2 linked regions of the Terriglobus albidus genome follow. Each later gene encodes a partner of the first gene's protein in a complex. Links are inferred from orthologs where the notes say so. Each region holds a gene or a part of one and is shown on either strand. Other genes may lie near its edges.

Evidence for each region.
Region 2: the proteins of accD (region 1) and FTW19_RS14800 are in contact, whole or in part, in a solved structure (PDB 8UXZ), measured with the Escherichia coli proteins. The link is inferred for Terriglobus albidus from one-to-one orthologs.

Annotation. Positions count from the first base shown.
Region 1 is NZ_CP042806.1:696,779-701,162, reverse strand. What follows is about bases 794-3,793. They hold accD (acetyl-CoA carboxylase, carboxyltransferase subunit beta), read right to left. Parts: upstream 2,717-3,793; coding sequence 1,871-2,716; downstream 794-1,870. Other genes in these bases: FTW19_RS02890 (PadR family transcriptional regulator), read right to left, coding at 3,491-3,793; FTW19_RS02895 (hypothetical protein), read right to left, coding at 2,742-3,494; FTW19_RS02905 (DoxX family protein), read right to left, coding at 1,400-1,789. Outside these bases: FTW19_RS02915 (helix-turn-helix domain-containing protein), read right to left, coding at 31-282; FTW19_RS02910 (DUF2975 domain-containing protein), read right to left, coding at 305-745; more of FTW19_RS02890, read right to left, coding at 3,794-3,832; FTW19_RS02885 (hydrogenase maturation nickel metallochaperone HypA), read right to left, coding at 3,879-4,384.
Region 2 is NZ_CP042806.1:3,790,965-3,794,506, reverse strand. The notes cover bases 693-3,542. They hold FTW19_RS14800 (acetyl-CoA carboxylase carboxyltransferase subunit alpha), read right to left. Parts: upstream 2,616-3,542; coding sequence 1,770-2,615; downstream 693-1,769. Other genes in these bases: FTW19_RS14790 (DUF885 family protein), read right to left, coding at 3,040-3,542; FTW19_RS14795 (DoxX family protein), read right to left, coding at 2,615-3,025; FTW19_RS14805 (CPBP family intramembrane glutamic endopeptidase), read right to left, coding at 696-1,754. In the rest of the region: FTW19_RS14810 (DUF2845 domain-containing protein), read right to left, coding at 1-628. UniProt on the Escherichia coli protein: Component of the acetyl coenzyme A carboxylase (ACC) complex. First, biotin carboxylase catalyzes the carboxylation of biotin on its carrier protein (BCCP) and then the CO(2) group is transferred by the carboxyltransferase to acetyl-CoA to form malonyl-CoA.

The DNA.
Region 1 (4,384 bases):
GAGTAAAGCGTCCGAATTCATCGATAACTGCTAAAGCTCAGCGAGTTCTTCTTCTTCCTCAGAAGTGGAACTCGCGGGTGACTTTTCAAACGCGAGCAGATCTCCAGGCTGGCATTCGAGAACCTCACACAGCAGTTCCAGCGTGCTGAACCGGATCGCTTTTGCGCGGCCGGTTTTCAGGACCGAGAGGTTCTGTGGCGTGATGCCCACTCGTTCGGCGAGAGTGTTCAGCTTCATCTTCCGGCGGGCAAGCATCACATCGACATTGACAACAATTGGCACTGCAAACGCTCCTTCGGCCAGATCAGATGGTCAGTTCGTTTTCTTCGCGCATCGCCGCAGCCATCTCCATCAGCCACGAGATCACGATGACCGTCACGCCAATGGCGATTGAGTCCATGCGGAAGTAGAAGGAATGAGGAAGGCGCCGCTCGGTTAAGACCACTGCAGCGGCAATCCATATAAGATTGGCCGCGGCCCACAGAAGAGCGGTTATACCCAATTGCCGGATCTCCCCAGCGGATGCAACGGTAAAGATCTTGCCTTCCGTATAGTTCCGAAATAACCGTTCCAGGTGATACAGCCCTTTGATAGGAACAGCGATCGCAAGCACCGCAACCACAGCCATAAGGATGCGTTGATATCCACTCAACGTGCTCAACGGGATCGAGATATCGAATGCACGGACGATTCCACCCCTTCCAATGCAGATGCCGGCGATACAGGCGAGCAACAGCAGGAACATGACAAGCAACGCTCCCTGGCAAATCCGCCTGAAAACCTGGCTGAACGACCGAATCCTTTGCAGCTTTCTCTCGAGTTCGGAATCCATGAACGATACCTCCGTAGATCTACCAGCACCACGAAAGAAACAGTAAGACGCTAGAGCGTCTTTGTCAATATTTATTTATCGAATAACGATAAATAAATAGCGTTTATCGCTACCAAGAGCCCGCAAGGCGCCCCTCTCTTTGAATGGCAGCTGCCAAAATCAATCGGCTCGATCATTTTTTCTGAGAATGAACTCGTGTCTGCCTCTGGCCGTCGGCATGTGTGTTTGTGGTCGCTCGTAAGTACAACCCTACGAGTCAGTTCCGCAATCTCATGAATCGCATTTTCCTGCCTCGAAAGAGGGAAAGAGGAAGGAAGAGCCCATAAAGAAGTTCCAAGGTGTGTCCTGGGACGCGGATGAGGGGACTCATTCGCGTCATTTTTTCTTTGGACTGCGCTGACTTGGAGGATGTCTCCTGGGGACATGGGGACCCGGGCATGGGCTATCTCTATATGTCGATATCTCTAGATGTTGCTGGGCATTCCGAGAGGAGCGTGCAGCGGCGTTTTCATTGCGGAAAACGCCCATACATGCACAAACCCTGCATTACACCTACAGAAAAATGCTCTAGCGGTTGAGGGGAAAGACCGCGCGGACGCGAGGCTCTTTCAGGTAGAGGCCAATCCAGAGTATGGCGCCGAAGAGAACAGGCATGTACCAGATTGCCTGTTCCGCCCGCAGGTGGGTGAGGGCAGCTGCACCGAGGTAGGCCGTGAGCAGGATCACGCCCAACACTTCGGTGACCGGAATCAGCGCCAGCAGGCCGCCGAGCAGAGCCACAGTGCCCATGTAGGGAAGGATGCTCATGGGATAGCCGAACTGCTTGAGGCCGTCGATCACCATCTGAGCGTGGCGGAGCGTGTTGATGCCGCCCGAGAGGATAAAGAGTGAGGGAATCCAGATGAGGATGCGCCCAGTCCACAGCGCGGCCTTCGAGGTGCCTGCGGTTTCAGCCATGAGGCAAGGTCTCCTTTAGAGGGTTCATCCCAGGAGGTATGGGACGGCCCGGCAAGGATACGAAATCTTGTCTCTATTGGGCTAGGCCGGCTGCATGAAACTGAGAGCGCGGACGAGGTAGTCCTTCAGCTCGCGGCGCGGAACAATGGCATCGAGGAAGCCGTGCTCCAGCAGGAACTCCGCGCGCTGGAAGCCTTCGGGTAGCTTCTGGCGGATGGTCTGCTCGATGACGCGGGGACCGGCAAAACCGATCAGGGCTCCGGGCTCGGAGATATTGAGGTCGCCCAGCATGGCAAAGCTGGCCGTGACGCCACCGGTGGTAGGGTCGGTCATCAGCGAGATGAACGGGATCTTCTCGGCGTCGAGACGCGTAAGAGCCGTGGAGACCTTGGCAAGCTGCATCAGGGAGGCGATGCCTTCCATCATGCGGGCTCCGCCGGAGGCCGAGATGATGATCAGCGGGGTCTTGGTTTCGTAGGCGCGATCCACAGCGCGGGCGATGGTTTCGCCGACGACGGAGCCCATGGAGCCACCGATGAAGCCATATTCCATCACCGAAAGAACGACACGATGCGGCCCCATCTGGCCGACGGCATTGATGATGGCGTCGTTCAGGTTGGTCTTGCGGCGGGCTGCCTGCAGGCGGCCGCTGTAGCTCTTAAGATCGGTGAAATTCAGCGGGTCGGTGGAGCGCAGATCCAGGTCGACCAGCTGATAGCCAGGCTCAAGCAGCAGATCGATACGCGAACGGGCATCGAGGCGGAAGTGCTTGCCGCATTTGGGGCAGACCTGCAGGTTGGCTTCGAGATCAGCCTTCCAGATGATCTGCCGGCAACCCTCACACTTGATCCAAAGACCTTCCGTGCGGACTGTCTTCTCTGTGTCGTCGTTGATGATCTCGTTATCTTCGCGCTTAAACCAGGACATCCTGTTCGTAACCGCCTCGGCTATTTTACCGGAGCGGAGCGTACGGTGCAGGACGGCGGAGGAAGAGGCCTCCTGCGGCGCAAAGAATGAGGCCCCAGGCGATGGCAAAAGAGAGGCGCAGCGCGCTTTCCCGGCGTTCAAAGGGAAGCAGGCTCTGGCCCGCGACGACATAGTTACCGTCGGGAAGCGGACGAACGGTGAGCGCAAGGCGCAGACGATTCTCCGGCTGCCAGGTGATGACCGTACGCCCGGTCTGCCGGATACGAGGGAAGATCACGCTGGGCAGATGCGGAAAGGCTCCATGCAGCGTGGCGCTGGCAGCGATGGGTTCGCCGGCAGGGTTGTAGATGGCGGCAAAGGTATGGTCAGAACGCAGCCAATCGACATCGCTGATCTCTTCTCGCGGCTGCAGGATATGCTCATTCGCGCCTTGTCCGAGCCTGGCAGCGATGCTTGCCACTGCCTGTCGGGGCCTGACATCGGCCTGGCGGCGCACGATCTGCTGCGCTGTAACCGCCATCACCAAGAGGACCAGGGTGACGGCTCCAGAGAGCAGGATGGCGTACAGCGGCCGCAAAGGTGTCGTTATCCGCTCCCAGAGTCCGGAACCCAGGCTGTCCCGTAGATGGACCAGAAGCAGCCGGCCGTGTCCCGATTGCCGCTCGTCATAGGCCTGGCGCGCGGCGTCGAGAAGCTGCTCGCGATACCGTTCTCGGAATGCCTTTGGATATAGGTACAGGGATAAAGCGTAGATGCGGAGGAGACGATCGAGCTTCATGCCTTCACCTCGATGGGGCGTATGCCTTTGTCCTGAGCCATGGCGACCGCTCGCTGCAGCCGTGCCGTCTCTGCTGTAAGCACACGCCTGCCGAGCGGGGTAACGCGATAGTAGCGCCGGCGCTCATCTTCAGAGAGGCCCGTCTCCACGACAAGGCCAGCGGTCAGCAGGCGGTCGAGCGTTCCGTAGAGCGTTCCCGGCCCCATGGAGACGTGCTCGCGCGCCTCCTGCATGATGGCGTAGCCGTGCTTTTCACCATCGGCAAGGGCGAGAAGGATGGCGAAGACTGCCGGCGTTAGCGGAAGATGATCCTCGGGCGAAGTCCTGGCGGTGCTCATGGAAGCACTCTACATCAGGAACAGATATATCCGCAACAGATATATGTTAGCCAGCGACGCGGCGACGGCTCTTACGGGCCATGCCGGAGATGGCGCCGACCAGCGCAAGGAAGGCCGTGATGAAGACGGCGCGCATAGCGAACTCCGAAAGCATCTGCCCGGCATGGCCTTCGGGAGAACGCAGCAGGGAGAAGACGAGCTGCTGTTGCTGGGCGTCAATGCCCACACTCTTGTAAAACTCACCCAGCCTGTTCAGCATGTCGGCGAAAGCAGCGTCCATGGCTGCTCCGCGATGCAGGACATAACGTTGGATGACCATCAGCAGCGCGGTCGAAAAGGTGGTGAGGAACGAGACGGCGAGACCGGTCACCGTTCCGAGACGCGCGCCGATACCGCCATCCATGGGACGGTTGGGCGCCGGCTTGAGGTAGAACCAGAGCGTCGTGGTGGATGCCGTGAGGATCCAGAGAAAGCGAGCGATAGAGAGCACCGGCACCAGCACGGCCAGCGCAGACAGTACCGCGGCTGCGGCGGCAACCACCAGCGACGAGA
Region 2 (3,542 bases), 3.1 Mb from region 1 along the record:
GCTTCAGCGGCTCCGGCAAGGTATTGGCGTAAGCCTCTTCACTGGTCTTCACACCAAAGTCGATGACCGGTTCAAGCAGGCTTTTGATCTCGGCAGAGGTTAGGTCAGGGATGAATTTTTCGAAGACAAGCGTGACCCGTGAGCCTGTCGGCTGGTCTTCCGGAGCGACGACGTTGTTGTCGTTAAACTGCACATGCGAGAGCCAGCGGTGCTTCTTGAAGGGGCCGCCGTCCAGATCGATGATGAGGCGATCTTTCTCGAAGTGCAGATTCGTCACGACGACCCGGTCTCCGGCCTGTGCGGAGATGCCCTTCTTATAAAGAGCATCACGGATAGCGTCAGAGTCTGGAGAGAGCGTGCCATTGGCCTGCAGGGTCAGTCCCTGACCACCCATCGGCAAAGCCCGGTGGGCGAAACCCTGTTCCGCTTCGAGCATGCGCAACAAATCTCGCCTGCCTCGCTCTGTCAGAGGCTGAGATGGCAGCTCGACCCTTGTGGGATGAAATTCGGTGACCATGCCGTCGGTGGCTGTGTTTTTGCCAACAACAAAAACTTGCCCTCGTGCCGCCGGCAGCCAGAGGGCGGCCAGCGAAGCTGCTACCACCCAAAACTGAGCCCGCGATGCCATGGAGGTATCACCTCAAGTTACCAGCATCTTGCGCCTTCCCTGAGGGGCTTGGCAAGTCAGGGTTTTGTCATTTTTCCCCAGATGGGAAATCTGATTGTTCGGTAGGCCGAGGTGCCGTCTGCAAGGGTGCAGAAGCCGGCATGATCTGGATGAGCGCTGCTTGTTTTTGAGCCGCTTCGGCCTCCATGGCAGCATGCTGCGGCGGAGGCGGAGCGGCCATCGGGTACCCGCCGGCAACGACCGGATCAAACCCATATTTCCAATGGAGATCGCGGGTTACCCGCACAACAACGGCGATGCCAGCCAGAACGACAAATGGCGCGAGCACTGATGCTTCCGGACCGTAAAGACCTCCCGTCAACCAGACCGGAAGGCCGGGACGAGCCTGCACTACGCTCGAGAAGTCCAGACCACTCACTGGTAGACCGAAGAGAACCCCCATGCTGGCATTCCAGCCGAAGTGCAGTCCCCAAGTCATCCAGAGGCTGCGTGTCTGCAGATATGCCACCGATAGCATGATGCCCGCCAGCATGGTGACAAAGACCGCCGGCCAGCCTCCGTGCGGGTTGTTCAGATGAACCAGGCCAAAGACGGCTGCGAGCAACAAGGTAGCGACCGTTGGTCCAACGGCATCGCGAAGTCGTTGAAAAGCATAGCCGCGGAAGGCGACCTCTTCAACCAGGGCAGCGACCGCGAGCACGATCAGGTTGTTCACCGTGAGCAGGATGGACCGGGCGCTCCACCAGAAGCTGAGATCGAGCCTGCCGGAGAGCATGATCGGCAGCACCAGAACCGTGATCAGTCCCCAGCCTGTAGCGACTCCCAGGGCAAGCTCTTTAGCAAATCCTTCTCGTCGTATAAGTCCCATGGACTTGATAGGACTTTCCTGCCCATCAAGAGCACGTCCCATTCCCCAGAAGCCGAGCAGAAGCAGGGCCAGCCAGAATGTCCGGAAAAACAGTTCATGCGCCGAAGTATCGATGTTCGACGTCGCCATCACGGCAATGATCTGGGAGGCAAAGACCCAGACGGTGCCAAAGACAAAGCGCACGGCTGCACTGCCCCGAGTCTGGCCTCCAAAGAGCCCGCCCGAGCCACGTATACGGTCCTGGGTCTGCAAAGTCATCGTGGCAAACGGAGCTTAGGAGGCTACCTCAAAGAACTGGGCCATGTTGCGGAACTTGCTGTAGCGCTGGGCCAGCAAGTCGTCGACGCTGAGCGTACGGAGATGGCCAAGATTGGCCTCCAGACGATCGTTCAGAAGGGAGACCGAATAGGCGGGATCGTTCTGCGAGCCACCCTCCGGCTCTGCAACAATCTCATCCACGCAACCCAGCCGCTTCACATCCTCTGCTGTGTACTTCAGCGCCTCCGCCGCCTTCTGTTTTTTGGCGGCATCCTTCCACATGATGGATGCGCCAGCCTCGGGAGAGATCACCGAGTACATGGCGTTCTCGAGCATCAGTACCCGATCGGCCACAGCCAGCGCGAGAGCCCCGCCGGAGCCTCCCTCACCCGTGATAGTGGCTAAGATCGGCACACGCAGACGCGCCATCTCGATCAGATTGCGGGCGATGGCCTCTGCCTGTCCGCGTTCTTCCGCGCCGAGGCCTGGATTTGCACCGGCCAGGTCGATAAAGGTAAAGACCGGACGGCCGAACTTCTCGGCCAGTTTCATGGCGCGCAGTGCCTTGCGGTATCCCTCAGGGTCCGGACTGCCGAACTTGCGCAACATGCGCTCCTTCAGAGTGCGGCCCTTCAAGTTGCAGATGACCATGACCTCTTCCCCGTGGAAACGGGCCATACCGGCTGCCATGGCGGGGTCATCGCCAAAGGCACGGTCTCCGTGGATCTCGCTGAAGTCGGTAAAGAGTGCCTGGATAAAGTCCATCGGGTATGGGCGCTGGGGATGCCGCGCCATCTCAGTCCTTCGCCAGGCTTCAGACGTCTCTGCCACGGCGGGCTTTGCTGCCTCAAAATCTGCCATCAGGTTCGATTGTATCGAAGCTGGTCGAGCGCAAGCCAGTTATCGCTGCGGAAGTGCAGCAACATGAAAAAGACGAGAAGATACAGCAACTGCTGGCTCGCCACATCCCATTGCTGATTGGCGGTAGTACCAGCGGTGAGCATCATCATGAAGAGCGATCCGCAGATCAGAGCAAGGCGGGTAAAGATGCCGAAGATCAAAGCCAATCCAAGGGCAGCCTCCGCGAATGGGATGACGTAACCAAGAGCGAGTACCAGGTCATGCGGCAACGGAGCATTCGCAAGACGCTGTGCGGTATTAGCAGCAAAGGCAGCGACGCCGGAGTGGATCCGAATGAATCCATGACCCGCAAAATTGACACCGAAGGCGATGCGAAGCAGAGCGTACGCTAATTGGCGGTCGGTAGCCATACTCGTTGGACTGCCTATATCGCCCGCGAGTTTCGTTTCGCCTCCAGAAAGGACGGCGCAACAGGAGGTACATCGCTGGAGTCATCGAGCATCTCCCACCGCATCAGCGAAAACGGAAGATTGCCGTTCAGCCAGATGAAGTCATGGAACCGCTGCAGCTTGAAGCTCTCTTCCTGCTTCTGGCGGGCATCGGTCATCAGCCGCTGGATATCGAGCTTGCCGATCTGGTAGGTAATCGCTTGTCCAGGTGTCGAGGCAAACATGACTGCCTCGCTGGTCGCCGTACCGCGGTCCATGGGGACAACCTTCGTTAGATAGTCGGCGGCCTGCTCCAGTGTGAACTCTCCGAGGGCCAGCTTGACGTCGACCTCCACACGCAGCGCCCGCAGGCGCATCATGCCGTAGATGGCCTCCTTCATATGCGGCGAGTCGTCGAAGAGACCGGCTTCCAGCGCCATCTCCTCGGCATAGAAGCCGATGCCCTCGTTCGACTCCGAGTCGTAATAGTGCCGCCGGA